DNA from 3 places in the Pseudoalteromonas sp. P1-11 genome. Region 3 is predicted to be linked to each of the others. Evidence: predicted binding sites of a transcription regulator. Region 3 holds the regulator's gene; each other region holds the start of a gene.
The links. The regulator sigma-54, encoded in region 3, starts transcription at its own class of promoters, with help from an activator protein. The targets are predictions, from matches to a motif close to GTTGGCACGNNNNTNGNNT.
Positions count from the first base shown of each region.

Region 1: the regulator sigma-54 is predicted to act here: its motif matches at 8,222-8,240, upstream of AN390_RS00385 (BON domain-containing protein).
Region 2: the regulator sigma-54 is predicted to act here: its motif matches at 7,727-7,745, upstream of AN390_RS06090 (EF-hand domain-containing protein).

Region 1 is NZ_LJSP01000001.1:77,711-88,136, forward strand. Features, by position in the region: gene secD (protein translocase subunit SecD) at 1-1,661, shown strand, start outside; gene secF (protein translocase subunit SecF) at 1,671-2,618, shown strand; gene AN390_RS00360 (bifunctional diguanylate cyclase/phosphodiesterase) at 2,937-4,727, shown strand; gene AN390_RS00365 (ABC transporter substrate-binding protein) at 4,744-5,553, shown strand; gene suhB (inositol-1-monophosphatase) at 5,607-6,410, opposite strand; gene AN390_RS00375 (VOC family protein) at 6,815-7,231, shown strand; gene AN390_RS00380 (LiaF domain-containing protein) at 7,302-7,958, opposite strand; gene AN390_RS00385 (BON domain-containing protein) at 8,276-8,842, shown strand; gene AN390_RS19540 (YqaE/Pmp3 family membrane protein) at 8,908-9,066, shown strand; tRNA gene AN390_RS00390 (tRNA-Ile) at 9,336-9,412, shown strand; gene AN390_RS00395 (outer membrane beta-barrel protein) at 9,678-10,259, shown strand; gene AN390_RS00400 (DUF4437 domain-containing protein) at 10,333-10,426, opposite strand, start outside.
Region 2 is NZ_LJSP01000003.1:70,663-81,088, forward strand. Features, by position in the region: gene AN390_RS06050 (ACT domain-containing protein) at 1-151, opposite strand, end outside; gene pta (phosphate acetyltransferase) at 378-2,537, opposite strand; gene AN390_RS06060 (acetate kinase) at 2,540-3,754, opposite strand; gene yfbV (terminus macrodomain insulation protein YfbV) at 4,055-4,501, shown strand; gene AN390_RS06070 (putative RNA methyltransferase) at 4,634-5,434, opposite strand; gene AN390_RS06075 (energy-coupling factor ABC transporter permease) at 5,431-6,078, opposite strand; gene xthA (exodeoxyribonuclease III) at 6,084-6,890, opposite strand; gene AN390_RS06085 (hypothetical protein) at 7,132-7,563, shown strand; gene AN390_RS06090 (EF-hand domain-containing protein) at 7,785-8,306, shown strand; gene scpB (SMC-Scp complex subunit ScpB) at 8,458-9,048, shown strand; gene rluB (23S rRNA pseudouridine(2605) synthase RluB) at 9,045-9,914, shown strand; partial or broken gene AN390_RS19610 (IS3 family transposase) at 10,180-10,426, shown strand, end outside.
Region 3 is NZ_LJSP01000001.1:206,225-216,650, reverse strand. Features, by position in the region: gene AN390_RS00975 (KpsF/GutQ family sugar-phosphate isomerase) at 1-933, shown strand, start outside; gene kdsC (3-deoxy-manno-octulosonate-8-phosphatase KdsC) at 934-1,485, shown strand; gene lptC (LPS export ABC transporter periplasmic protein LptC) at 1,482-2,036, shown strand; gene lptA (lipopolysaccharide transport periplasmic protein LptA) at 2,026-2,574, shown strand; gene lptB (LPS export ABC transporter ATP-binding protein) at 2,571-3,296, shown strand; gene AN390_RS00950 (RNA polymerase factor sigma-54) at 3,366-4,865, shown strand; gene hpf (ribosome hibernation promoting factor) at 4,893-5,180, shown strand; gene AN390_RS00940 (PTS sugar transporter subunit IIA) at 5,185-5,637, shown strand; gene rapZ (RNase adapter RapZ) at 5,657-6,502, shown strand; gene AN390_RS00930 (HPr family phosphocarrier protein) at 6,543-6,815, shown strand; gene mgtE (magnesium transporter) at 7,074-8,432, shown strand; gene AN390_RS00920 (zinc-dependent metalloprotease) at 8,479-10,426, opposite strand, start outside.

The sequences.
Region 1 (10,426 bases), 130 kb from region 3:
CCGTGCTTGAAGGCGGCCAAGTATTAGTACGTTTTAAAAATGTTGAAGAACAGCTAAAAGCGCAAGACTTACTGCGTAATTCTCTTAGCGACGATTATATCTCTGCCATTAATATGGCACCTGCGCAACCTGCATGGTTAAAATCATTGGGTGGCAACCCTATGAAGCTAGGTCTTGATTTAAGTGGTGGTGTTCACTTCACCATGGAAATCGACATGGCAACCGCGGTAGATAATCAGCTAGAGCAAATGGAACAAGATTTTCGTCGCGACCTACGCGAAGAAAAACTTCGTTACCGTAGTGTTCGCCGCGTAGCGGGCTCTGAACGTATGCGTGTAGAAATGCGTACCGAAGAAGATAAAGAGGCGGCTGAACGCTTCTTAGCATCACGCTACCCACTAAACGTATACATTGATGATAGCAGTAACGATCGCGCATTTTTTGCTACTATGAGTGAGCAAAAGCTTAAAGAAATACGTGACTACGCTATTAAGCAAAACGAAACCATTATTCGTAATCGTATTAACCAAATTGGTGTTGCAGAGCCTAACGTACAGCGCCAAGGTGCTGAGCGCATTATTGTGCAACTACCAGGTGTACAAGATACAGCACGCGCTAAAGAAATTTTAGGTGCAACGGCCACGCTTGAATTTCGTGAAGTAGACGAAAACGCAGACCCAAGTGCAGCTGCTCAAGGGCGTATTCCTGCGGGCACAGAAATGATCATGAGCCGTGATGGCTACCCTGTGGTACTTAAAAAACGTGTCATTCTTGAAGGTAGCCATATCACTGGTGCGCAATCAGGAAACGACGAATACCAGCGCCCACAAGTAAGCATTACCTTAGATAGCAAAGGCGGGGCAAAAATGAATGCCTTTACCAAGCGTGCTATTGGTAAGCGCATGGCAACGGTATTTATAGAATACAAGCCATCGGGTAAAAAAGATGCTGACGGTAAAGCACTTCCACCTATTAAGGTAGAAGAGGTTATTAACGTTGCGACTATTCAGGCTCGTCTTGACCGCTCATTCCGTATTACAGGTATTGATAACCCAGCCGAAGCCCACAACTTAAGCTTACTATTACGCGCCGGTGCATTAGTAGCGCCAATTCAAATTGTTGAAGAGCGCACAGTAGGCCCAAGCCTAGGTCAAGAAAACATTGAAGCCGGTATGACAGCGGTAGCCCTTGGCTTTGCGTTTGTACTTGCCTTTATGCTTATTTACTACAAAGGGTTTGGTTTAGTTGCCAACATTGCACTAGCAGCTAACTTAGTGCTTATTGTAGGTGTAATGTCGTTAATTCCAGGAGCCACATTAACGCTGCCAGGTATTGCCGGTATTGTATTAACAGTGGGTATGGCGGTTGATGCTAACGTACTTATTTTTGAGCGTATTCGTGAAGAGCTGGCCGATGGCCGCAGCCCTCAACAAGCCGTTCATTTTGGTTACGATAGCGCCTTTAGTACTATTTTTGATGCCAATATTACCACTTTAATTGCTGCGGTTATTTTATTTGCAGTGGGCACTGGCCCTATTGCAGGTTTTGCCGTAACACTGGCAATTGGTATTTTAACTTCAATGTTTACAGCCATAGTTGGTACCCGTGCGGTAATTAACTTATTTATTGGTGGTAAGCGCATTGATAAACTTTCAATTTAAGGAGCGGACATGCAAATTTTAAGTTTGGGTGGTAAAACCCTACGTTTCATGTCACTTCGTAAAGTGGCAATGGGTTTTTCTACGCTATTAATTTTAGCGTCGTTTGCCTCAATTTTTATCAAAGGTTTAAACTTTGGTTTAGATTTTACTGGCGGTACCGCTGTAGAGGTTGGTTTTTCGCAACCTGCAGATTTGAAAAAAGTACGCTCAGTATTAGCTGAAAACGGGTTTGCCGATGCTTCAGTGCAGCTGTTTGGTTCTAGCCAAGATATTTTGGTTCGTTTAGCGCCGCGTGGCAGTGAAGTAAAAGCCGAAGTTATTGGTAACCAAGTTATTACTGCCTTAAAGCAAGCTGATGAGAGCGTAGTAATGCGCCGCATTGAGTTTGTAGGCCCAAGCGTAGGGGAAGACTTAAAAGAGCAGGGTGGCCTTGCCATGTTAACTGCGCTTATTTGTATTTTGATTTACGTGGCATTTCGCTTTGAGTGGCGTTTTGCTGTGGGCGCGGTAGGTGCACTATTACACGATGTAATTATTACAGTGGGTTTGTTTTCTGTATTAGGGTTAGAGTTTGACTTAACTATTTTAGCGGCAATATTGGCGGTAATTGGTTACTCACTTAACGATACTATTGTTGTATCTGACCGTATTCGTGAAAACTTCCGTAAAGTACGCATCGACGACACTATCGAAATTATCGACATGTCGTTAACGCAAACACTTAACCGTACACTTGTAACGTCAATCACCACTATTTTGGTATTGATTGCGCTATTTGTGTGGGGCGGACAAACCATTCATGGCTTTGCTACAGCCCTGTTATTTGGTGTGTTCATTGGTACTTATTCTTCAGTTTACGTTGCAAGCTCGGTAGCTATTACCATGGGCGTAAGTAAAGAAGATTTAATACCAGAGGTAATTGAAAAAGAAGGCGCAGACCTAGACGCATTGCCGTGATAGAGTTAACGCTAAATAAAACCGCTCAATTGAGCGGTTTTTTATTGCGCGCTTTTTTATAGAGCTTGGTTGCCTTTAAAACTAAACGTACACGCTTTTTAGGCTGAACTTAAAGCCTGGAGCCGGTTATATAATTAAGCCATTACAATAACGTATGAATAGTTAACAGTATATTAGGCTGTAAACTTAGTGCTTAGATTGTACCTCCCCTAAATTGAGCAAATTTAATCCTGAAAGGTCAATAGCAGCTAATGCCATAAAATTGTCATACAGGCTTGCTACTTTAATGCCCCTATTAAACGACAATCAGGTTTTGCAGTGACGATGCAGCGCAAAGTACTAGAGTACATTTTAAGTAACGGTGAAATAACCACGTTATTTCAGCCTATTTTTGATATAGCTAATCAAACAATTATAGGTTACGAAGCGCTAAGTCGAGGGCCTAAAAACAGCCCTTTGGAAATGCCTAACCGTCTGTTTGAAGCGGCCAGTGAGCACGCTTTAATTTCAGAGCTTGAGCTATTATGCCGCTCAAAAGCAATTGAAAACTTTGTAAAGCTTAATCTAAACGGTAAGTTATTTTTAAATGTAAGCCCTAAAACCTTACTCGACCCTTGCCACCCAAAAGGTGAAACCCTGCATTTAATAGAGCAGTTTGGTTTAGCAGCAAACCGCGTGGTGATTGAGGTAACAGAGCAAGAAAAGGTCGACGATGGTTTTTTATTATTAAAAACAATTGCACACTACCGCGAGCTGGGTTTTACCATTGCCATTGACGATTTAGGTGCTGGTTACTCGGGCTTAAAACAGTGGTCTGAACTATGCCCCGATTTTGTAAAAATCGACCGTTACTTTATTGATCATTGCGATGAAAGCGAAGTTAAAAAAGAGTTTTTGAAATCGATTACTGTACTAGCAAAAGCAACAAACACCGCCGTAATAGCCGAAGGCATAGAAAGAGTGGAAGAGCTTGCCTATGTTGAAAGCTTAGGAATAGCAAACGTACAAGGTTTTTTACTGGAAAAACCAAACTCAAATCCAAGCCTTGATTACAGCTCAGAGCAATTACAAGCATTAAACTTTAAACAGCCAAGCAATACGTTTGATCAATCAATGGCGATTGGCTGGCTTGCTGTTACACAAGAAGCAATAGACAGCGAAACCCGTTGTAAAGACGCCCACAAGCTATTCGAAAAAGACAAAGCCGTGATGAGCCTAGCGGTTTTAAATAAAGCCGGCCAACCGGTTGGGTTACTACATAAAGATCAGCTCACAGAGGTGTTTGCAGCGCCCTATGGCCATGCACTTTACGACAAGTGCCCCGTAACCGACTTTATGGATAAACAACCTTTAGTGGTGGATGAAAACCAACTTCTTGATACCGTGAGTCAGCAAATTACAGAGCAAGACTTTGATATTCGCCGCCATATTGTGATCACCCGTAATAAACGTTACTTAGGGCTTGCCCCTTTGCGTGATATTTTAAAGCACATAACAGAAGAAAAAATTCGTCACGCCCAGCATGCTAACCCACTCACCATGCTCCCTGGTAATGTAGCGATTAATGAGGCAATAGAGCAAAGGTTACGCTCACAAAGTGCGTTTTCGCTTGCCTATATAGATCTTAATCACTTTAAGCAGTTCAATGATTTATACGGTTATGCCAGTGGCGATAGTGTGATTAAATTATTGGCAGATGTAACCGTGCAAGCATGCGAAAACAGTGCTAACTTTGTAGGACATATAGGTGGTGATGACTTTATGGTTGTGTTTGACCAATCAGATGCTGTGTATATTTGTAATGCCATAATTGAGCAGTTTGAACTGCAATCACGCACTTTTTTTACGCCTGAGCACATTAAGAGCAAAGGCTACTGGGCTACAAATCGTGAGGGAGAAAAGCAATTTGTACCTTTACTTACGTTATCAATTGGCCTTGTGGAGCCCGACTTACAAGAATGTAAAAACAGCCATCAAGTTGCAGCACTTGCAACAGATGCTAAAAAAGAGGCTAAGCGGTATCGCCATAGTTATTTGTTTATTTGTAAGCGCAGAAAGCCTGCGCCTGCCGTAGTGCGCTTAGCACCAGAGAATAAACAGGTGGTATAAAAAATAGGTAATTATTATGTTGCCATTAAAAGTAGTTGTTGGTGGGTTTGCTTTATTTGCGGTTAGTTTTTTTGTACAAGGGGTAGAGATTGTTAATGTTGCTCAAAAGCAAAGTGTGCAAAATGCCCGTGAAGAATACCTAAGTGAGCTATTAACACGAGCCCTAGAGCGGGCTAATTACCCTGTAGACATAAAAATGCAGCCACTGAGCTTACAGCAACAGCGTGACCTGATTGAGCTAGATAAAACAGAGCTAGATGTTTATTGGAGCATGAGCAGCCCAGAACGAGAGGCATGGGCAATAGCCGTTAAAGTCCCGCTATTTAAAGGCTTTATAGGTAAGCGCGTTTTATTAACCAGTAAAAAAAATGTCGAAAAATTTAAAGGCATTAACACTTTGGCGCAATTAAGTGAGCTCTCGGCAGTGCAAGGGCATGATTGGCCAGATACAAAAATAATGGCCTATAACGGCTTACATGTAAGGCCGCTGAGTAACTATCAAGCTATGTTTACGCTTACTAGCCGGGGCAGAATCGATTACTTTCCTCGCTCATTTATCGAAGTTAATTCTGAGCTTGTTGCCAATGCGCAGAGTAACTTAGTTATTGTGCCTAATTTATTTATTAGTTATCCCACCGGTATTTATTATTTTGTTGTAAGTAGTAAGCCAGCTTTAGCGCAAGCCATAAAGCTTGGGTTGCAAAACATGCAAAACAGCGGAGAGTTTGATGCGTTATTTGATGAGTATTTTGCAAAAGACATAAACTCACTCCCTTTTACAAAAGGTTATACCACGGAGCTAAAGCTCGATAACCCTTACTTTTAAAACAAAAAAGGAGCCATAGGCTCCTTTTTTATAATAGGGCTACATGCACTTTATTAGCGAAGTAACGCTTCAGGTAATACTGGACGAATTTCACGGATAATTGCTTGAGTAAGCTTAGGTGCACCACAAATAATGTTACCGCTATTGTTGTAGTTAACGCCACCTGCAAAATCAACAACCATGCCGCCAGCTTCTTTTACAAGTAACTCGCCTGCTGCTGTGTCCCACGGTTTTAAACCAATTTCAAAAAAGCCATCAACACGGCCCGCCGCTACATATGCCATATCTAGCGCTGCAGAACCTGCACGACGAATATCAGCAGTTTGTGTAAACAATGCTTTAAACGCGTCTGTGTATGAATCTAAGTGGTGTTTTTGTTTGAAAGGGAAGCCTGTTGCTAGAATTGAACCAGCTAATTCTACGGTTTTAGTAACGCGTAAACGCTTGCTGTTTAGCTGTGCGCCTTGACCACGAGATGCAGTGAAAAGCTCGCCACGAACTGGATCGTAAATTACAGCTTGGTCTAAACGACCTTTTACTTTAAGTGCGATAGAAACCGCGAAATGAGGGATACCCTTGATGAAGTTAGTTGTGCCATCAAGCGGGTCAACAATCCATTGGTAATCTGCATCTTTGCCTTTGTGCTCACCTAGTTCTTCACCAACAACGCAGTGATCAGGGTAAGATTTTAAAATTGTATCACGAATTACGGCTTCGGCTTCTTTATCAATGTTAGTCACTAAGTCGTTAGTGCCTTTTTGTTGAATTTCAACTTTTGATAAATCTTCACTTGCGCGAAGTAAAATTTTGCCTGCGTTGCGCGCAGCGCGAACCGCAATGTTTAACATTGGATGCATGGTATTACCTTTGGGTTGTAAAAGAACGTTTATATATTTAAGCCGGCGTATTTTAGCGACTTTTGCCATAAAGTAAACAATAAACCCTAAATACTTTTGTGCGTTTTTTGTACGGCCTTGAAATGCATGTAAATTTATTCGTATCTAAGACATGTTGGCGTGTATGGATTGAAATTTGTTCAACCGAAGGGCAACTTAATCACAGCGCGAAGTGCGAAGCCTTGGGGGCTCAATAACTTCCATGAAGCAAAGCTTCCGCGTCCTGCTAGCAAACATACTGTTGTAAAAATTAATCTTACAAGGGCAATACACGCCAATAATACTAAAAAGTAAAAAAAGTGCTTTACCTAAAGTTAGCTTGAGGTTTTATCTTGTGTTTAAGCATTCAACTAGGGTAAATAATAATGAAATTAGAACACGTACATTTAGTAGTAAACGATATAAATGCCATGCTTAAATTTTACCAAGCAGCCTTTCCTTATTGGTCAATTAGACGTGAAGGGCATAACACCTGGTATGGCAAACCTAAGCGCTGGGTACATTTTGGCGACGATAACCATTACATTGCTATAAGCGATAATGGCGAGCATAAAAACAGAGATTTGGCAGGGCACCAAATCGGACTGGCTCACTTTGCTTACGTTACAAACAACCTAGACGCTGTTATACAGCGCTTAAAACACGCCGGATTTAACATTGATAAAGAGGGTGCAGAAAACCCATTTAGAAAAAACGTATATTACTTAGACCCAGCAGGATTCGAGGTTGAGTTTGTGCAGTATATGAGTGACATTCCAAGCGAGCGTAATAACGACTTATAAAATAGGCAGTAAACAACGGTGTAGAAAAGCGCATAATATGGCTTTTCTACCCATTGTGTTTTTACCCGTATTATTTATTACTCACCCCAAGCTGGGCCTTTAAATCATTAGCAAAACTCACAAACTTTTCTTTAATGGTGCGTTTAACTTTTACCTCCACCGAGCCTAAAACTGTTTTACCTTCTAGGTTAATTGTGGGGCCTTGGCGCTTATTAAGCGACACCGTTTTGTTTTCAAAACTACCTAATATACAAAACATTTTAGAAACTACATTAACGTGCTCTGGTACGTAAATTTCTTCGCTGCCAAAAATACAATTTACATGCACGGTAACATGTTGGTGGGCAAAAATAGCATCAGTAAAATCTAAAACAATCGACCCCATATAGTTTTGAATATAAATATCTTTAGGCACCACCCATTGGCCGCTACGCTCGCTTGAGCCTAAAATGCTTCGCAGTGTTAAGTTTTCTTCATCCGCTTGTTGGGCACTGTAGTTAGGGGCAAATTGCGTTTGCTTTTGAGCACTGTACTGGGTATCTGTAGTAAGGGTTAAATCCTCTACTAAATTAAGTAACGCAGTATTTTCGGTTGCTTCCATTGCACTGTCTAAGCGCCTTTCAAAGGCTTCAGCGGAAATAACGCCATGGCTGTAGTTATAAATAAGTTGATCTATCACTTGTTCGCGAACTTGCTCTATTGGGCGGTCTTCAATTTTTACAGACATGGGAATAATCCTTTTTATATGAGTTACCACTGTACATAGCAAGTGGTGTACCAAAATTTAACTATTTATATATCAATGATTTATTGTTTTAGTAGCGTCGCTTAATTTATTATATTAACGATAGATTAACCAAAACAGCAATATAATCGTTATTTTCACCACTTAAGAAAGTTTTACCTAATAGCCTGTAAATGTTTACTCGGAGGTGTTTTTATTTATACCTAATAAAATAGCTAACTCCATGAATTTAAAGTGTTAATAAAGTTGGCCTAAAGCTCGCATATATAAGAGTGTCTTTAATCAAAAGGAGAAAGATTATGAAAACATTCAACAAATCTATGATTGCGGCTTTAGTTCTAGGTACTACAGCTATGGGTGCTCAAGCGGGCACTTGGGAAAATGAAAGTAAAGATGCTTGGATTGATGGTAAGGCAGAAACAGTGCTTCTTATGAACACTAATCTAAACAACTTTGACATTAACACTGATGTAAAAAATGGCAAGGTAGTACTTACAGGTAAAGTAAACAGCGACCTTGATAAAGAGCTAGCTGAAGAACTTGTAATTAGCCTAGATGGCGTATCTGATGTAGAAAACAACCTAACTGTTGTGAAAAACATGGATATGGACGACAAAGATCGTGACACTATGGATGATGACGATAACGACTTAACTGACGCTAAAATCACCACAGTAATTACTACACGTTTCTTATTTGACTCAGAAGTTGACGGTACAGATATCGACGTTGATACCGACAACGGTATAGTAAAACTTAAAGGTTCTGTTGAAACAGAAGCTGAAAAGCAGTTAGCAGTAAAAATTGCTAAAAATGCTGAAGATGTTCGTGACGTAGTAGATGAACTAACTATTGTTGCTGAATAATACACTATACTAAAAAGCCCAGCTTAGCTGGGCTTTTTGCTTGTCATTTTTAAAGGAGCTATATCATGGATATCATTCGTATAATACTGTCGATTTTATTACCGCCACTGGGTGTATTTTTACAAGTTGGTTTAGGTATGCACTTTTGGCTAAATATTTTACTAACTTTACTGGGTTACTTCCCTGGTTTAATTCACGCTATCTACATTATTGCTAAAAAATAATGTGTGGTGTGTTCAATGTGAGCCGGCCACTTTTTTATAGTTATTAAAATTGTAAAAAAGCGGCTTACATACTTCTGTGTTTATTTTTCTGTTATTTCCTGCCTATTCGCATGCAAAAAGATTACTATTTAAGCAGTCAGCTTACTGATTGTTAAAATAAAGGTTTTTGCTAGTGACAAGCCTTAAAAAACTTTTTATACTGCAACCCGCTTTAGTCGCTCAGTGGCTAAACGCTTCAAAAATTAACTACCTCGTAGTTATACAAAGTTGGCCCCTTAGCTCAGTTGGTTAGAGCACACGACTCATAATCGTTAGGTCCCCAGTTCGAGTCTGGGAGGGGCCACCACTTTTCAAAGCTTTCCAATTTTTAAATAGTTATAGCCAATACAAAATATTTTCTACGGTACTTTTTATACAGTATTTAGGTTAGTTGTTTGTGTGCCTATACCGCCTCTATTATTTAAAAACCAGCTTCAATCATTTTTCTTTTTTACTAATAACAGCGACATATGTTGGTTCGGTTGCTAGATTTATATTTGCAATCAAGAACCTAGTTATGTACTTTTTAGGGGCAATTTAAGGTTGTTAAAATAAATTTAAAAGGAAGTATTATGAAAAAGAATAAAATTGCAATCTTGCTAGTGACTGCTGTTATTACAAGTCCAGCTGCTTTTGCAGAGTCACCTAACTTTAACTATGTTGCTGCAGGTTATCTTGACGGTGATATTGATGGCGATGATGCAGATGGATGGACATTTGATGGTAGTACGCTATTAGGCGAAAACTTTTTCCTATCTGGTCAATACCAAACTCTGGGTAATTCAGATGATGGTGTAGATGTGGACTTAAACTGGCTTAGTGCTGGAATAGGTTATCGCACAGCTATTGGCGCGAACACTGACTTTTATGGTTTAGCAACTTACGAGAACGTAGAGCTAGAGGCATCGTATCGTGGAAGTAGTGCTTCGAATGACGAAAATGGCTATAGTCTATCTGTAGGTGTTCGCTCTATGATAAGTGATAATATTGAGCTAGATGGCCGAGTAGGCAATGTCGATATTGCAGATGAGAGTGAAACATCTTTCAGTGTGGGCGCACGTTACTACATTAATAACAACGTTTCACTTGGGGCTAATTACACCTCATTGGACGAGCTAGATTTAGTAAGCTTAACTGCTCGTTATAGCTTTTAAGTATTAATAAATAAAAAATAAGCGCACTAAACAGTGCGCTTTTTTTATGCCATTTACTTTTTATAAGTAGTTTCTAATCTACTTGGTACTTACTGTTAGTACGAATGTAAATAGTGGCTGTTTTGTCGCTAGTGTTCTTAATCGTGTGGGTAAAGTTACCGGTTGAT
Region 2 (10,426 bases), on a different contig from region 3:
AATGACTAGGGCAAACAATAGAAAGCTCATCGTGAGTTTTAGAAATAAAAAATAGGGGTAATTTTAATAGCGCTACAGGAATGTCTGCATCCACTTCTAAACTATGAATTGACAACAGCGTGCTGTGTAATTGTAATGTTTGTTTTGACATTAATAACCTGCAAACAGCGTATAGAGTCAGTTAATAGTATAGATTATTGGCTTTAAATTAAAGGTGTAACAGCCACTAAAATAAAGGCTGTGTGGCTGTGGGTAATAAGGATTTAAAACTTACCCACAATTTCTGTGGATAAGTATGGGAATTGGTAGGTATAAATAGCCTAACTAACTAATTAATAAGTAAATATTAGCTAGGCTATAAAAAGCACTAGTTTGATTTAGGCGTTTTCGAGCGCTTCAACTTGAGCTGCTTGAATAGCCGTAAGTGCAATGGTGTACACTATGTCATCGACTAATGCGCCACGGCTTAAATCGTTAACGGGCTTTCGCATACCTTGTAGCATAGGCCCTATGCTGATTAGATCGGCACTACGTTGTACGGCTTTGTAGGTTGTGTTACCGGTATTAAGGTCTGGGAAAATAAATACCGTAGCTTTACCGGCTACTGGGCTATTTGGTGCTTTTTTAAGAGCAACATTTTCCATAATCGCAGCGTCGTATTGCAATGGCCCATCAATAATTAAATCAGGACGTTTTTGTTGAGCAATTTGCGTGGCTTCACGCACTTTTTCAACATCGGCGCCAGAGCCAGAAGTACCTGTGCTGTAGCTTATCATGGCAACACGTGGCTCTATGCCAAACGCGGCTGCAGAGTCGGCTGACTGAATAGCGATATCTGCTAATTGTTCTGCATTAGGGTCGGGGTTAATTGCACAGTCGCCATATACCAGTACTTGGTCAGGCAGCAGCATAAAAAACACAGACGATACAAGTGATGACCCTGGAGCGGTTTTAATTAACTGCAGCGGTGGGCGAATTGTATTAGCTGTTGTGTTAACAGCGCCAGATACTAAGCCATCGACTTTACCTTGCTCAAGCATCATAGTGCCCAGTACAACATTATCTTGTAATTGCTCTTGTGCTACGACTTCTGTTAAGCCTTTGTTTTTACGAATTTCGACCATAGGTGCAACATAGTCGTTAATCACCGATTTTGGCTCAACAATACTTACATGTTCGTTAAGCTCAATACCTTGTTGCTCGGCAATACGCATTATTTCATCGCGATCGCCAAGTAATACTGTTTTGGCAATACCACGTTGTCCACAAATAGCCGCGGCTTTAATAGTACGCGGCTCATTTCCTTCAGGAAGTACCACTGTTTTAGCTGCTTTACGGGCTTTATCTGTAAGTAAATAACGAAACGCAGGAGGAGAGAGCTTACGTGTTTTACCAACATTTTTTGCAAGCGTATCGAGCCAATCAGAATCGATATATTCTGCGTTGTGATCTTTTACTTTTTCAATACGTTGGTCATCATCGCTTGGTACTTCCATATTAAAATTATGCAGTAGTAATGATGTACGCCAAGTATCGGCCTCTGTGGCTAAAATAGGCAAGCCTGTTTGCATTGCTTGTTCACACAGCGCCATTATACGCGGCTCTGGTTCAAAACCACCGGTAAGTAAAATAGCACCAATTTTAGTGCCGTTCATGGCCGACAAACACGCAGCGACTAAAATATCTGAACGATCGCCCGGGGTGACTAATAATGCGCCCGGTGTAAAGTGGTTCAAAATGTTTGATACAGTACGCGCACAAAATGTAATACGGCGTAAGCGACGGTGTAGCATGTCGCCTTCGTTAATTATGGTGGCTTTTAAATACGCGCTTAAATCTTTAACGCGCGGCGCAACTAAATCAAAGTCCCACGGGATGGCGCCTAACAGCATAAATGGGTTTTTTCTAAAAATAGGTAAAGAAGCTAAACGGTTTAATTCGTTATCGAGCTCTTCTGCTTTGTATGAATCGACCAAATCAGCGCGGGCGCGGCCTTCTTCATCAAGCGGGGCATTCACTTTGTTAAAAATACAGCCTAAAACACGCGGGTGATCAATGCCACCATAATACCCAGCAGCAATTTCTAAACGGTCTTCAATTTGCGTAATGGTGTAATTACCAGGGGTTAATACAAATACAATATCGGCACCCAGAGTTTGGGCTATTTCGCGGTTTACACGCCCTGCGTAAGGTTGGCGGCGAGTAGGCACCATGCCTTCAATAATAGCCACTTCGTCATCGTTAATTTTACTTTCAAAGCGCTCTACTATTTCTTCAAGTAAATCATCGCCTTTACCATCTCCAATCATTTGCTCTGCATAGCTTAATGCAAAGGGAGTTGGTGGGGTAATTGATGAGCCTTGCATAATAATTTGAGTCGACTTTTCAGGGCCTGTTTCACCCGTACGTGGTTGGGCAATTGGCTTGAAAAAGTTAACTTTCACGGTTTTTTGCTCAAGCGCACGCACTAACCCGACAGAAACAGATGTTAAACCAACACCCGTAGAAACCGGAATTAACATAATACGACGTGCCATAATTAAAGCTCCTTCACAATGTTAGCGGCATCAAGGGCAATTACCCATTCTTCATTAGTTGGCATTACAACCGCTTTAGTGATCGTGTTGTCAGAGCTAATAATGCCTTCATTACCAAATCGCGCATCTAAGTTGGCTTGTTTATCGCAATCTAGGCCTAAAAACGCCAGTTGTGTGATTACTTTTTCGCGGATAATATCTGAGTTTTCGCCTATACCACCGGTAAAAATAAGCGCATCTAACTGCTGTAATGGCACCATGTAGGCGGCAATTTGTTTAGCAAGGCGGTAGCAAAAAATGTCAAGTGCAAGGGCGGCTTTTTCATGGCCAGCTACAGCGGCTTCTTCTATGGTTCTGCAGTCGTTAGACAGTTCACTAATACCTAACAAACCACTTTCTTTATTAAGTAAGTTGTCGATTTGTTTTGCATCATAATTAAGTTGTGTTGTTAAAAAGTTAAATAAACCAGGGTCGATATCACCACTGCGGGTGCCCATTACTAACCCAGCAAGCGGGGTTAAGCCCATGCTAGTATCTACACTTTTACCGCCTTTAATTGCACACACAGAACAACCATTACCTAAATGCGCACTAATAAAATTGCTTTGCTCAACAGGCTTATTAATTAATTTAGCGGTTTGGCCTGCTACATAATAGTGGCTTGTGCCGTGCATACCGTAACGGCGAACACCGTGCTCTGTGTATAGCTTGTAAGGGAGTGCATATAAGTAGGCTACTTTATCCATGGTTTGATGAAATGCAGTGTCAAAAACAGCAACCTGTGGCAAACCAGCAAACGAAGCCTGCGCTGATGAAATACCCAGTAAGTTTGCATGGCCATGTAAAGGGGCAAGGCTTGAAGCATCTGAAATACCCGCAATAACTTTTTCATCCACTAATGCAGATTGAGTAAAGTGCTCACCACCGTGTACAACACGATGGCCTACGGCAATTAAATGCTCATCTAAGTGGTGATCTTTAATTAGGCTTACAAGCGTATTAATGGCTTCATCATGCGCCTGATTAGCAGCTAAGGTGATAACGGTTTTATCACCTTGGTATTTATATTTAATAGATGGATTTTCTGAACCTAGGCGTTCAGCTAAGCCCGAAATAATTTCATGCCCGTTATCAGCATCAATAATGGCAAATTTTAAACTCGAACTACCACAGTTTAATACTAAAACGTGTTGTGATTTAGAGGGCGTAGTTGGCATAGATACAGTTTCCATAAACAATAAATTTAGTAAGTGTACGTTAAGATATGAACAATACACTTATGGTGCAAATTAAAGGTAAACTTAGCCACCATATAGGTGATAAAAAAGCGACTAAAGTCTAATTTATAAGATGAGTATTTTAACCCAGTTAATAAATTTAGTTTAGTGTTTAGTTGCTTATATATACAAAAACAATAACTTTTACTGCTAAAGTGTGAAGCTATTTATTTGTGTTACACTTACAGGCAGTGGCAAGCAGGCGCTACGGGTTTAAAAGTTTAGATGTGAGGAGTCATGATGCAAAAAAGTGTGATGTCACAATTACAAACGGGTAGGGCATATGCAAAAAAATGGCCTATGCGTAAAGAGTTAGCACCGTTGTTTAACGAATTTAAAGTAATTAAGGCAACCGAGCTGGCAATTACTGTAATGCCAATATTAGCCATGCTTACGTTATTTTTTCAGCTTAACTATTTAGGCCCCGATTTTTTACCGCAAGCGATTGCCAGTGCATTGTTTTTTTTATCGTTGCCGTTGCAAGGCTTGTTTTGGTTAGGTAAGCGAGCCGAAACACCATTAGAACCGAGCATGCAAAAATGGTACAACGAGTTATATACCAAAATGGTGGCAAATGGCTATCAAGCCCAAATAAGCGAAAACAAGCCCCGTTATATGGAACTTGCACACTTATTAAAAGACATGTTTGATAAAATGGATAAAGCGTTTACTAAAGAGCAATTTTAGAGCGCATTTATCTATAAGTGTATGAGCAGAGCGCACGCTTTGCTCTATTTATTTATAACACTCCCTCTGGCATATGAGCTGACTCAATATAGCCTGTTAGTAATTTCCTCACAAACACTCGTTATTAAAACATCAATCGGCTTTACTAAACTCGGTAATGTAAAACGATAGGGTGACGCTTTGGGCGCCTTTTTCTTCAAGAGTTTGCCAATGTTCAGGTCTAAATTTCCACGCAAATGGTGTCATCATTATTAAATTTTTAATATCTGAAAAATTAAGCGTAACCTGCTCTGTAATGAGCTTTTGATCTGCTTTTATAAAGCCGCTTGGCGTGTCAATTTCAGTGTGTTTTGCTACATCTGCATAAATATATTCTTTAAGCTCTTTTAAATGCCACGGCCCTGGGCTTGCAACTACTAATGTGGCATTTGGCGCTGCTAAACGCGCCAGCTCTTGCTCAAACAGAGGCGCAAAAACACTCAGTAATACGTCAGCAGTGCCTGACTTAAAAGGCGCCTGGCTAATTGATGCAACGCTAAAATGACATTGTGGGTATCGCTTTGCTGCATATTTTACGGCTGATTTAGAAATATCGACGCCGTATACCTGCGCCTCTATTTTATCGGCAATGGCATGAGTATAAAATCCTTCGCCGCAGCCTAAATCTATTAGCACGTTTGGTTTGCGCTCACTAATTATATTACTTAGTGCGCGCTGTAAAAATGCGTAAAAGCCTTGCTCTAAAAAAGCACGTCTTGCTTGTACCATTTCAAGCGAATCACCCGGTTGCTTTGAGTTTTTGTGTTGCACCGGTAATAAATTTACATAGCCTTCTTTGGCAAAGTCGAAGGTGTGATTATTGTCACATCTAAGTGATGAATTATGTTTTAAAAGTGCGTGGTTACATAAAGGGCATTGGTATTGCAGACTCATGAGTCTAGGTAGTCCTTATCATAAAAAGTTTTGACCCAGTGTGGCCGATAAGTGATCAAAAGCGTAATGGCCATACCGTTGAGCATTGCCTCAGGAAACCAAATGATAGCACTTAGGTATACGTAATTATCTGCCAATTCTTGCCAATTATATTGCCCTATAAGCAAATAAAACAAAGCCCCTAAGCTTATTTTTAGACATGCAATAAAGCCTGCCAATATAAAAGAGCATACAAAAATATAAACAAAAAAGTGACGCGGTAAATACTGATAACTCATTATAAAGCCAAGGTAGCTTAATAATGTAGGAATAAATGCACCAAACAGTATTTGCATGGGCAAAAGGTTAAGATCAATGTTTGCAAAAGCCGCCAATAGGGCACTGGCCAGCAGGCTACTTAAAATAGCAAGGCGCCACCCTAAAATTAGCGTTGCGGCAGTTACACCTAAAATGTGTAAATCAAGACCGCTTAAAATACCCGCTTTAATTTGCCATAACATGGCAAACACTAACGCACACGCAAGTACCCCTATTTGCCGTGCAGGCGTTTTATAAAGTGCTTTATAGGTATTTTTTTCTACGCTTATAAAGGTAATAATTAAAACAAGGGCCCAAAGTAGCCCTTGCATTTTAAGCGTTAACATAGCAATTATTTAAAAGTTGACCAAATAGGGGCATGGTCAGAGGGCTTTTCTATGCCGCGTAATTCGTAATCTATGCCGGTATCAATACAGCGCTCGGCAAGGGCATGGGTAGCAAGTACAACATCAATACGTAGGCCACGATTATCCACAAACCCTTTAGAGCGATAATCAAACCACGAGTATTTGTCGCTTGTATCAGGGTTTTGCTCTCTGAAGGTATCTTTAAAGCCCCAATTTAATAATTTAGCAAGCCATTCGCGCTCCTCTGGTTGAAACGAGCACTTACCTGTTTTAAGCCAGCGTTTAGCGTTTACTTCACCAATACCAATATCTAAATCGGTAGGCGAAATATTGATATCGCCCATAACGATAACGTCTTCATCGGGCGTGTGGTTTGTTTGTAAATGGGTCATTAAATCTTTGTAAAACTGGCGCTTATAAGGGAATTTTGTTTCGTGATTTATATTATCGCCTTGTGGAAAATAACCATTCATTACCGTTAGGTCGCGGCCATTTTCTTGCTCAACTGTCACACTTATCATGCGTTTTTGTGCTTCTTCAGTGTCGCTGGCAAAACCTTTTAAGACCGATTTAGGCTCATTTTTGCATAACATTGCCACACCGTAGTGCGCTTTCTGACCATGAAAATAAACGTGGTAACCCATTTTTTGTACGTCCTCGAGAGGGAACGCCTCATCATGAACTTTAATTTCTTGCAAACCAATAATGTCTGGCTGGTGTTTATCTATAATTGCTTGTAACTGGTGTAAGCGAGCTCGCAGACCATTGATATTGAAAGAAATAACCTTCATAAAATTTACCTTTAATTAGACTCTGTTTTTATAACTAAATTGTATCAGTAAATAAGCCTACATAACATGATCGAAATGAGAAAATAGCTGCGCAAATGTTGATCAATTGGTGCGTAAAGTTTAAACATTGTAAATGCTTTATTAATTATTTAAATAAATAAAAAATTCAATTGATCTCGTAATGATTGAATATATAATGCGCAAAAATTACTTGTTTAGTCGTTCAAATAGGATCTCTCTCATGAAAACACAATTACTTTTAGCTACTGCTTTATTAGCCTCTGCGTCTGTATCAGCAAAAAGCAACACTTACTTTAGCCAAGATAATAAACTTGAATCTAAATTATGTGTATTAAGTGCAAATGAAGGCTTTAGCGCAGCGCGTAAAGAAGCAGCACAACACGGTGTATACTTATCGCGTTTTTCTAAAAGTGTTTTATGTAATGGTCAAGATATTCGCGACATTGCTAAAAAAGTAACGTCTAACCAAGCTGCTGAATCAAAAGTTGAAGTGTTTGCAAAAGATGCACACCAAGAAACACAGTTATGTATCACAGCGTTAAAGCAAGGCCTTGCGCCTGTTCGCCAAAAAATTGGTAACTTAAACTCATTAAAGTGTAACGGACAAAACGTAACTGAATTTGTAAAGCGTTACCAAAACGCAGCAATCTAATTGCGCGGTAACATGTAGATTAAAATAATGCCCAGTTTGTACTGGGTATTTTTTTGCAAAAATTACAAGGTATGCAGCAATCATTGCAAAGCTAAGTAATTGATTAATGTATATAAAATAAGCTAAATACACGTAACTTATTGATTGTTGGCGGCTTGTGCACTTTGGCATTGGACTTGTATTAGTTAAAGTGACATTTACTAACTACAAGGATACGTCTTATGAAAAAGTTAACACTCGCAACAACTATTTTAGCTTCGTTAAGTTTAGCCGCTTGTGCCTCAAACCAAGGCCTTGAAAAAATCGATAGCGATTTTGCAAGTTTAGATAACGACAGTGATGGTTATATTTCAAAAGTAGAAGCAGATGACGATAGCATCTGGGGCCACTTTTCAAATATTGATACCAATATGGATAACGAGATCAGTCGTAAAGAATTTAACACTTACATGCAGTTAAATACCGGTAAGGTAGCGACTGATAGCGAAGTAAGTGAGTCGGCGTTTAAAGCTAAAATAGCTAAATTTGATAAAATCGAAAATGATTTTAGAAGTTTAGATAACGACAAAAATGGTTACATCTCAGTAGAAGAAGCTGACGATGATGATATTTCAAACCATTTTGGTTACATGGATGGCAACAATGATAAACGCATCAGTAAAGGTGAGTTTAAAGGCTACATTAGCAAATACGGTAAAGCCGTTGCTGAAGATGATGCACTAAAGCATTATAAAAACAGCTAATATTAGCTAAATACGCTACACATAAGAGCCAGCATTAATTGCTGGCTTTTTTGTGCATTTAATTTGTTTTAAAAGCAGATATATTTTCCCCCTTTTGCGATGTTCTGTCATAATAGATGGCTACGTATTTTAAAGGGCAAAGCAAATTATTATGGCGGGTCGTCGAATTAGTGATGAACAATTAATTGAGATCATTGAAGCGGCTATATTTGTCGCAGACAAACCTGTTAGCAAACGCCACTTAAAAGATACCGTATTGGCTGATTTAGCTATTTCAATGTCACGAATTAACACTGCAATAGACGCTATACATACCCACTATCAAACACGTGGCATTAAGCTAGTTGAAGTAGGCAGTGGCTATCGCTTTCAAGCGTGTAGTAGTTTAAGCCCTTGGCTTAGTAATTTATGGCAAGAACGGGCACCTAAGTACTCTCGCGCACTACTAGAAACATTGTCGTTAATTGCCTACAGGCAACCAATAACGCGTGGTGAAATAGAGCAAGTACGAGGCGTAACAACCGGATCAGCAATTATTAAAACCCTCCTTGAGCGAGAGTGGGTTAAAGTAGTAGGGCATAAAGAAGTACCTGGTAAACCAGCGCTTTATGCAACAACAAAATTATTTTTAGATTATTTTTCGTTAACCGGTTTAGATGAACTCCCTGCATTGCCAGCGCAACAGGAAAGTAAAATAAACCAGTTATTAAGTGATCCTTCTGTGAGAGAACCATCCGAATGAGTATTCAAGGTGAAAAGTTACAAAAAGTCCTAGCCCGTGCAGGGGTAGGCTCACGACGTGAAATGGAAAAATACATTGATGCAAACCGCGTTAGTGTTAATGGTAAAGTGGCTAAATTAGGTGACCGTGTTGAGGAAACAGACTTAATACGTGTTGATGGCCACAGCGTAAAAATTGAAGAAAAAGCCGACCGTATTTGTCGTGTAATTATGTACAACAAGCCAGAAGGGGAGTTAAGTACACGTAAAGACCCTGAAGGACGTCGTACCGTTTTTGACCGTTTGCCACGCATAGAAGGTGAGCGTTGGATTGCTGTTGGTCGACTAGATATTAACACGGCAGGTTTAATGTTATTTACCAACGATGGTGAGTTAGCGAACCGTTTAATGCACCCAAGTTATGAAGTTGAGCGTGAATATTCAGCCCGTGTATTTGGTGAAGTGACCAATGAAACCATTAAAAACCTAACGCGTGGCGTAGAGCTAGAAGATGGTCCAGCTAAGTTTTTAACGGTTAAATCTTTGGGTGGTGAAGGCATTAACCGTTGGTACAATGTAACGCTAAACGAAGGACGTAACCGCGAAGTTCGCCGCTTATGGCAATCGCAGGATGTAGAAGTATCGCGCCTTATTCGTATTCGTTACGGAAAATTAGAGCTAGATAAGCGCCTTCCTCAAGGTGGCTGGGCTGAACTTGATTTAGAAACCGTCAACTATTTACGTAAAACCGTTAAATTAGGCCGCGAAACACAAACTAAACTGTCGGTTATGCCTGAAAAACGCAAAGATAAGCGTGCTAAAATTAACCAAATTCGTAAAGCGGTTAAAAAGCATAACCAACGTGTTAAGCAAACTAAGCGTAAGTAATACCAATACGTAATAATACTTAATCATTTTGCGGGGCTAAACGTGTCGTTACCTAGGTAAAAAAATGCTCATTTAGCACAGCTAAATAGCGAATTTTTTGCCAAGCGAATAACACGTTTTTCTAGCCTCAAAGTAGCTCGCTTAATTAAGCGAATAGGTATAATTACAAAAAGATTACCGACAAAAAAGCCGCAATGTATGCGGCTTTTTTTATAATTAAAAATGTCTTGTCCTGAAATGTGTTTACACATTTAGGACTTATTTTATGAAAACCACTAAAACTAAAGACGTTAAGCGTACTCAGCGAGATTATACATTAGGCTTTAAATTATCTATTGTTGAGCAAGTAGAAAAAGGCGACTTCACCTATAAACAAGCGCAAAGTCATTACGGTATTCAAGGCCGCAGTACCGTTCTGGTATGGCTGCGAAAACATGGTAAATTAGATTGGTCTAAACCAACTTATATAGCCAACATGCCTAAATCGAAAGAAACCCCAGCACAAAAAATTA
Region 3 (10,426 bases):
TTAAACATTGAACGCCAAGCGCTTGCTGATATTACACAATACGTTGACGAAAACTTTCATAGTGCGTGTCAGCTCATGTTTGATTGCCAAGGCCGCATTATTGTTATTGGCATGGGTAAATCAGGCCATATTGGTAATAAAATTGCAGCTACCCTTGCAAGTACAGGCAGCCCTGCTTTTTTTGTTCACCCAGGCGAAGCAAGCCATGGTGATTTAGGCATGATAACCAAAAATGACGTGGTTATGCTTATATCAAACTCGGGCGAAACCAGCGAAGTACTTAATATTATTCCGGTGCTTAAACGCCTTGGTGCAAAAATAATATCGATGACAGGCAACCCGCTCTCTACTATGGCTACACTTGCCGATGTGCACGTATGCATAAAAGTAGAACAAGAAGCGTGTTTATTAGGTTTAGCGCCTACAGCAAGCACCACTGCCACTTTAGCGATGGGTGATGCAATGGCAGTTGCGCTTTTAGAAGCACGCGGCTTTACCGCCGATGACTTTGCACTCTCTCACCCTGGTGGCAGTTTAGGTAAGCGATTGTTGCTCACTTTAAAAGATGTAATGCACAGCGGCACAAACACCCCTATTATAGGTGTAACGCAAACAATTAAAGACGCGTTAATAGAAATGTCAGCCAAAGGGCTGGGCATGACCGCTATTGTAGATAACAATCAACAGCTTGCAGGCCTTTTTACCGACGGTGACTTACGCCGTATTTTAGAGCAAAGAGTTGATATACATAGCACCACTATTAGCCAGGTTATGACTAAGTCATGCACAACCGCCACGGCCGATATACTTGCAGCTGAGGCCCTAAACATAATGGAAAACAAACGTATTAATGGTTTAATTGTGGTCAATGATAAAAACCAGCCAATAGGCGCCTTAAATATGCAAGACCTCTTAAAAGCAGGAGTATTATAAATGCAATTTGAAGATCTCTATCAACCGCTAAGCGATGATGCCAAAGCACGCGCCAAAAAAGTAAAACTACTCATATGCGACATTGATGGTGTATTTTCTGATGGCCGAATTTACCTCGGTAACCAAGGCGAAGAATTAAAAGCATTTAATACAAAAGATGGTTTTGGCATTAAAGCGCTGATCAATAGTGGTTTTGAAGTTGCGGTCATTACGGGACGTCACTCAGAAATAGTGCAAACTCGCATGAGCAGCTTAACCGTGCAGCACATTTATCAAGGCCAAGAAGACAAGCTTATTGCTTATCAAGAACTCAAAAACATTTTAAAGTTAACTGACGAACAAATAGCCTATATTGGCGACGATGGCCCTGACATGCCAGTAATGGAGCGCGTTGGCTTTGCCGTTGCAGTTAACGATGCGCACCCGCTTATTAAGCGCTTATCGCATTACACTACGCAAATGCCTGGCGGCTTTGGCGCCGTTAGAGAGCTCACAGACTTACTTATGCTAGAGAATGGCATAGCGCTTACAACACAAGGCACCAGTTCATGAATGCAGCACGCGTTATACTCAGTGCGTTATTCATCGGCTGTATGGTTTGGCTTTGGTACCCTTATTTTACCCAAACCAATGTAGCGCCAGAGCAAGAACCTGAAGTAATTGCAAAGCCCGATTACACCGCTATAGAGCTTAAGCAAACAGCCTATGACGAGCAAGGCAAAATAAGCCATAAAGTCACAGCGGCTAAAATGGAGCTGTACCAACAGCTTGGTTTTACGTTTTTTGAAAAACCTATTTTCACCTTGTATAACGAAAAGCAAACATGGCGAATAAATGCAGACGAAGCAACGCTTTACGAAGATAAACAACTTATTTTAGAAGGCAATGTAGTTGCTAAAAATTTAGTTGATAACGCCATGATAGATAACATCGATGCCGATAACATCGAAGTCGACATTAAAGCGCTAACAATGCGCTCTGAGCAGCCAGTGGTTGTCACTGGGCCTAATTTAAAAATTGTCGGTAAAGGCCTTGAAGCCGATTTAAAAACCGAAGTAATAAAACTAATTAACCATACGCGAACAATATATTATGACCAATAAACTCACTAAAATACTTATTATCCCATCGCTAATGCTTGCATTTAGCGCCTCTGCTGCTGAGCCTGCTGCTCAACCGCCAGCAAATCAAATTTCTATTAGTGCAGACCGTCAAGAAGGCCAACTTAAAGAAAACGTAGGTATTTTTGAAAAGAACGTCGAAATTGTGCATGGTAATCGCAAAATTACAGCCGACCGACTTGAAGTACATAAACGTGAAGACTTAGGGGATAACAAACAACTCCTTATTGCCACTGGCAGCCCAGCCTACTTCGAAGAAAAACAAGACGATGGTACCGTAATGAGCGCCAGTGCAAACGAAGTACGTTACGACGTAGCAAAGCGCTTTTTAACGCTTGTTGGCGATGCTGAAGTCGCACAAGCCGGTCAAAAAATTAATGCTAAAAGTATTACCTACGATATGCAGCAGCAGCTTATTAGCGCAGAAAAAGACGAAAACTCTACGGATCGTGTCCACACAATTTTAGTGCCTGTTGAAGCAAAAATTAAAGAAAAAACAGGTAACGAAGGTCAACCATGAGCACCTTAAAAGCAGAACTATTAGCAAAAAGCTATAAAGGCCGCCAAGTTGTAAAAAATGTAGGCCTTGAGGTAGAAGCCGGCAGCATTGTTGGCTTATTGGGCCCTAATGGCGCAGGTAAAACCACCACCTTTTACATGATTGTAGGATTAGTACCTAGCGACAAAGGTAAAATTTCTATTGATGATAACGACATTACGTTATTACCTATGCACAGCCGCGCCCGCTTAGGCATTGGCTATTTGCCGCAAGAGTCATCAATATTTAGAAAGCTGACAGTTTATCAAAACTTAATGGCTATTTTAGAAACGCGTAAAGAGCTCAATAAAGCCGCGCGAGAAGAAACGCTCAACAACTTACTTGATGAATTTAGTATTCAGCATATTCGCGATAGCCAAGGTATGGCACTTTCTGGTGGTGAACGCCGCCGTGTAGAAATTGCCAGAGCACTGGCAGCAAACCCTAAATTTATTTTATTGGATGAGCCTTTTGCTGGTGTTGATCCGATTTCAGTGTTAGATATAAAGAAAATAATAGAACATCTTAAAAACCGTGGCATTGGCGTATTAATTACCGATCACAATGTAAGAGAAACCCTTGATGTTTGTGAAAAAGCCTACATTGTTTCTCATGGGGAGCTAATTGCATCTGGCACCCCAGAACACGTATTAAATGACAAAACTGTACGCGATGTTTATTTAGGCGAGCAATTTAGGCTGTAACATTTAAGCCACACCTACAAGCATCTGCTAATATTAATTATAACAACATAAAAGGATTGTTAGAGATACATGAGGCAATCATTACAGCTGCGCATGGGCCAGCAACTTACAATGACTCCACAATTGCAACAAGCGATTCGCTTGCTGCAGCTCAGTACATTGGATCTCCAGCAAGAAATACAAGAAGCACTTGATAGCAACCCGCTATTAGAAGTAGAAGAGCAAGATTACACGGAAGAGTCGGCTGGAAAAAATGAGCAAAAAGCAGATACGGATGATGTAACCGTAAGCGCATCGGCTGACGATACAACCAGCGAGTACGAGCAAGACAGTGGCGAAGCTTTAAATAAAGACACCGTTAGCGATGATATGGCAATGGATGTAACTTGGGATGAGTACATGAGCGCAGCCCCTGCGGCATCCTCAGGCCCAATGCCGGAAGATGAGTCTATTTATCAAGGTGCCTCTACTGAAACGCTACATGAGTATTTAATGTGGCAGCTTCAGCTTACTCCTTTTAGCCCAACTGACGAAGCCATTGCTATTGCCATTGTAGAAGCTGTAGATGACTCGGGTATTTTAACGCTAAGTTGCGAAGAGATTTTAGAGAGCTTTAACCAAGAAAACGATGACGAAGTTGAAGTTGAACTTGACGAAATAGAAGCCGTTTTAAAGCGTATTCAGTTATTTGACCCTGTAGGTATAGCCGCGCGCAGTTTACAAGAGTGCTTGTGCATTCAGCTAAACCAGTTTGATAAAGACACCCCTTTTATAGAACAAACTAAAATGATCTTAACCGATCACATTGATCTATTAGCGGCACGCGACTATCGTACATTAATGAAAAAGACTAAGCTTAAAGAAGACGAGCTTAAAGAGGTCATGACCCTAATACATACCCTCAACCCAAAACCTGCAGATACCATAGTAAGGGAAGAGTCGGAGTATGTAATACCGGATGTGTCGGTTAAAAAAATAAAAGGCCGCTGGGTGGTAGAGCTAAACCCAGATAGCATGCCAAAAATACGCGTAAATAGTCAGTACGCGGCTATGTCACGTACCGTAAAATCAAGTGGTGATAGCCAATTTATTCGCTCTCACTTACAAGAAGCTAAATGGTTTATAAAAAGCCTTGAAAGCAGAAACGACACGCTGCTCAAAGTAACAAACTGTATTGTAAAACAGCAACAAGCATTTTTTGAACATGGCCCCGAAGCCATGAAGCCAATGGTTTTAAACGATGTTGCTGAAATGGTAGAAATGCATGAATCGACAATTTCGCGTGTTACTACGCAAAAATATATGCATACGCCACGTGGTATTTTTGAGCTTAAGTATTTTTTCTCAAGCCACGTAAGCACTGAAAACGGCGGCGAGTGTTCATCAACCGCAATACGTGCCCTAATTAAAAAGCTAATTGCCGCGGAAAACTCAGCTAAACCATTGAGTGATAGTAAAATTGCGGATATATTGGCAGAGCAAGGAATTAAAGTAGCTAGACGCACAATAGCAAAATACCGTGAATCGCTAGCTATTCCACCGTCAAATCAGAGAAAGAGTTTGATATAAGACGTAAAAAACAAAGAGGAAATGCTTATGCAACTAAACCTAACTGGTCGTCACGTAGAAGTAACTGATTCACTTAGAGACTATGTAAATAATAAATTTGCAAAGCTAGAAAGGCACTCAGATCATATTAGCAATGTGCATGTCATTCTCGATGTAGAAAAACTCAACCAAAAAGCAGAAGCGACTATTCATGTAAGTGGCGCAGATTTATTTGCCTCAACAGAGCACCAAGATATGTATGCCGCTATAGACTCGTTGATTGACAAGCTCGATCGTCAAGTCATAAAACATAAAGAGAAGCTTGCTAGACACTAATATTATGAAATTAAGTACATTAGTATGCCAGGACTGCAGCAAAGCTGCGGTCCTTTTTAGTAGTAAAAAAAGAATTTTAGAGTTTATCAGTGAGCTAGCTCATGAAAAGCTCCCCTACTTACCACAACAAGATATTCTTAATGCGCTGGCAAGCAGAGAAAAGCTAGGCAGTACTGGCATTGGCCGGGGTATCGCCATTCCTCATGGCAGAATGGGTGGCGTAGAAGAGCCGCTGGCTTTAGTACTTGTTAGCGACACCCCTGTTAACTTTGATGCTATTGATAACTGCCCTGTTGATATTTTTGTTGCACTCATCGTACCAGATGGCGATAACCAACAGCACCTAAAGACTCTGGCAACCATAGCTGATAAACTGAGCAACAAAGAATTTTGTAAACAGCTGCGTAGTGCTAAAACCGATGCAGAGCTGTATCAAGTAATTGTTGATCAATCGTAGTAAATACTAAGGGCTATAAATGGAGTTAATTATCATAAGCGGCCGTTCTGGTTCAGGTAAGTCGGTTGCTTTACGCGTGGTTGAAGATTTAGGCTATTATTGCGTAGATAATATTCCGGTCAACTTACTGCCCTCTTTAGTGCGAAGTGTTTCAGATAACTATGACAAAATAGCCGTTAGTATAGATGTTCGTAATATCCCCAAAGAACAAGACGAATTTAACGATATTCTCGAGTACCTTCCTGACTTTGCTAAACCCACACTGTTTTATTTAGATAGTGATGATCAAACACTGATCAAACGTTTTTCAGAAACACGCAGATTACACCCTTTATCCATCGATTCACTGCCGCTTGATTTAGCAATAAAAAAAGAAAAAGAACTGCTTGATGTACTCGTAACACGCGCTGACTTTATGCTTGATACCACCGATTTAAGTGTGCACCAATTAGCAGAGTCAATTCGCGAAAAAATACTGGGTAAAAAAGATAAGCAACTTATTGTAACGTTTGAATCGTTTGGCTTTAAACACGGCATACCTAAAGAAGCTGATTATGTTTTTGATGCTCGCTTTTTGCCAAACCCCCACTGGGAGCCTGAACTTAAACCGCTTACGGGCCTTGATCAACCAGTAAAAGATTTTTTGGCAAATCACAGCATAGTGCAAAAATTCACTTGGCAAATTCAAACCTTTGTACAAACTTGGTTGCCACACTTAGAGCGTAATAACCGTAGTTACCTCACTATTGCAATAGGCTGTACTGGTGGTCAACACCGCTCGGTTTATTTAGCGCAAGCCATTGGTGAGAGCTTTGCTATGACGCATCCGAATGTCAAAATTCGTCATCGTGAGCAAGAAAAGTAACCTTAAAATAATAACCTGTTCAGTTTAGGTATAGTAATTTATGCGCTGTGAAGACACATTTTTAATAAAAAATAAATTAGGCTTACACGCCAGAGCGGCAACGGTCCTTGCGCAATTAGCTGTGCAGTTTGATGCTAAAATCACCTTACACCAAGATGATAAAGAAGCCGCAGGCGACAGCGTATTAGCTTTAATGCTACTTGAAAGCAGTAAAGGTAAAGAAGTTAAAGTAGTCTGTGAAGGCCCTGATTCAGAGCAAGCTTTGCATGCGGTTGGGCAATTAATTGCACAACGATTTAACGAGCAAGAATAATTTAAAGCACCATAGCCTTATAAGTTAAAGACTTATCAGGCCAGACTATAAAGATTTAGTAAATTAGGGTATTCCGACTCGCCTAATTTAGTGCTTTAATTTAGGGTAATAAAGCCATGCCCCTGCTAAATTTGGTTACTTAATTTTAAACACTAATTTAGTCCCAGCATTGGGTTTAGCACAAAAATAAAGAAAATGACAGTGGGCAACTCCACTTACTAAACACCTTTCCATTACACAAAAATATTTAGGATGCCAATGCCAGAAGCGTTTGAACAAGACTATCCACTACAGCAACTAAAACAAGTGACTAAATCACTTAATAGTGGGCAATTTGTTCAAGTAAGACGCATGCTAGCAAAAACAGCACCTTGTGATACAGCACTGCTGCTTGAATCCTCTCCGCATAAAATTAGACGCATGCTTTGGCAACTGGTTGACCCAGATGTGCAAGGGGATGTGCTAGAAGAGCTCTCTGAAGATGTACGTTTAGGTATCATTGCACAAATGGAACCTGAGCATATTGCCGCGGCCACTGAGGATATGGGCCACGATGATTTAGGTGAAGTCCTACGTAGCCTACCTGATACCGTGTACAAAGATGTGGTTAGCGCTATGGATACGCAAGACCGCGAACGCGCTACACAAGCTTTATCTTACCAAGAGCGCTCAGCAGGCGCGCTAATGAACACCGATACGGTGACCATTCGCCCAGACGTTACACTTGATGTTGTGCTGCGTTATATTAGGCTACGCGGTGAGCTGCCAGAGGGCACCGATGATTTATACGTTGTTGATAAACATAACTGTTTTTTAGGTGCATTATCACTTAGTACACTGTTAACTAATCCGCCTGAAAAAATTGTTCAAGATTTAATGGATGAAGACTGTGAGTCTATCCCTATTTCGATGGATGAAAGTGAAGTTGCTCAGTTATTTGAGCGCCATAACTGGATATCGGCCCCTGTAGTCGATGATAACGCCCACTTGCTTGGGCGTGTCACCATTGATGATATTGTTGATGTTATTCGTGAAGATGCAGAGCACAGCTTATTAAGCCTTGCCGGTCTTGATGATGAAGAAGACACCTTTGCACCTGTTTTAAAAAGCTCAAAAAAACGCTCAGTATGGCTTGGCGTTAACTTACTCACAGCCTTAGCTGCCGCCTTCGTGGCCAGCTTTTTTGAAAGCACCTTAGATATATTACCTATTTTAGCTGTACTCAATGGCATTGTGCCCTCAATGGGTGGTGTAGCAGGTAGCCAATCTTTAACTCTAGTTATTCGCGGTATTGCCGTGGGCCACATTAACCAAACTAACCAACGATTTTTAATGGCTAAAGAGCTGGCGATAGGCGCATTAAACGGGGTTATTTGGTCAATACTTATAGCCAGTGTAATTGCGCTTTGGCAATGGGATTTTATGCTTGGCGGCGTGCTCGCATTTGCAATGTTTATGAACCTTGTAGTGGCTGGTGTTGCTGGCGCATGTATTCCTATTTTATTGAAAAAAATGAATATAGACCCTGCACTTGCAGGTAGTGTTGTACTTACGACGGTGACTGATATTGTCGGTATTTTTGCCTTTTTAGGCACCGCAACGTGGCTACTTATTTAGCAACCTGAACTCAGGTAAAGTAGCCACTACACACTAAAACATATAATTAAATTGGTGAGCCCGGTGGCATTGGTAAACCACTAAAGTTTTCAGGCCACTTACCTACTTTTAAAAACTGTTTTATTTGCTCTGCTAAATACTGTTTAAACGCGCTTTCTCCTACACTGGTATTACTTAACATTGAGTTTTGATTGTACTCTTTGCTTAATTTTACCAAGTAGAAACGTAACTGCGCCTGCACCTCTGGGCTTACCTTGTCGCTAGTGACTAAATCAGCCATATTTTTTGCAGTTAAAAATTGCACCCGCTGGGTGATTTTGCCTTTCATTGTATTAGGTGATGACACATTAAACACCTGGCTGTAAAGCTGCTCTAGCAGCTCATCTAAGCTGTAAAAATTAGAATTACGTACTTGTTGTTGAGCTAAACGATTTAAACGCTGTGGGTTTAATAATAACGATAAACTATGCTGCGCAGCTACTTCTGGCAAGGCCATCGCATCAAGAGTTAAACCCGTACGACCTGTTATGCTTTCACGCGATTTAGACTCGCCATATGCTTTTGGCGGAATAAGCGCTAACACCGACTCAGGCAAAATTAAATTAGCCGGTTTTAATGTTGTTAAAATAGCACTAAGCGCCGCTTGCTGCTGCGCTTTTGCAACCACTTGCGCGCCCTTAGCAGGTGAGTTGTTACGTGTTTCGTATTCGTAGTTAACCCCCGCAATTAGCTTAACTGCAGCCTCTACTTGATAGCGATGAAATAAATAAAGCGGCACGAGTTTTTCTTCTAACTGCGAGAGTGCATCGCCCGTTTTAATGTTGTTAATACCAAATTGCGAAAGCGCTTTTTTACGTACATCAAGCACTCTAAGTAACTCTTGCGCTGGGTTAGTACCGTTATCCCATAAGTGCGCTGTAGGGTGTGCACCGCCCTTTGCGCGTGCGTCGCTATCAGATATAAACTCAAGGCCCTTCGTTTTGTTCTCTTTTAATATTGCTGCAAGCTCAGCGCTTTCATCTTGATTAGTAAAGTCGCTGTAACCATACTTAATAACTTGGGTATCCCATACGCCCATACCGCTTGCATAGCCGCGGGTTACATCAAGCTCGCCTTGCTCGTTAAAGCTAAGTAGTGGGTGCGGGTAATCCATAACCGACGCTCTATCCCCCACCGAGGCTGCAAAGTTATGTGCAATGCCCAGCGTATGGCCAATTTCGTGTGCACTTAACTGGCGAATCCTATCAAGTGCCATTGCCTGTAAGTTTTTAGCCACCTCGTTACCTTTTAAATAAGGCGCACCAAGGGCTTCTGCAATTAAAATATCTTGGCGTACACGCAATGAGCCTAGTGTTACATGCCCTTTGAGTATTTCGCCGGTACGAGGGTCTATAACAGAGCTTCCGTAAGACCATCCGCGTGTAGCACGATGCACCCACTGAATAACGTTATAGCGAATATCCATAGGATCAGCATTGCTCGGCAGTACTTTGACTATAAATGCGTTTTTATAGCCTGCTGCGCTAAAGGCATCATTCCACCACTTACCGCCTTCAAGTAACGCGCTTTTAACCGGCTCAGGCACGCCAGGGTCTAGGTAATAAGTAATGGGCTCTACGGGTTCACTAATCGGTAAACTTGGATCTTTTTTAGCTAAGCGATGACGCGGTATATAGCGCACAAACATAGATTCACCAAGGGGGGCTGCATAGTCTTTATGCTCAATGTTCCAATACCCTGATTGCGGGTCAAATTTACGTGGCGTGTATTTATCATCAGGTAATTTAATAAGTGAGTGGTGCATATGTACAGTAAGTGCGTATGCATCGGCGCTTACTTGGCGCACAAATTTACCTGGTTTAGTGCCCTTAAACGTTAATACTGCTTCAAGCTCGGTATTTTTTACAAATGCTTTTGAGCGATTCATATACACAGCGCTGCGTGATTCATCAAGGCTAAAGCTGCCTTGCTTGCGCGCTGCAAGCGTACGGCTT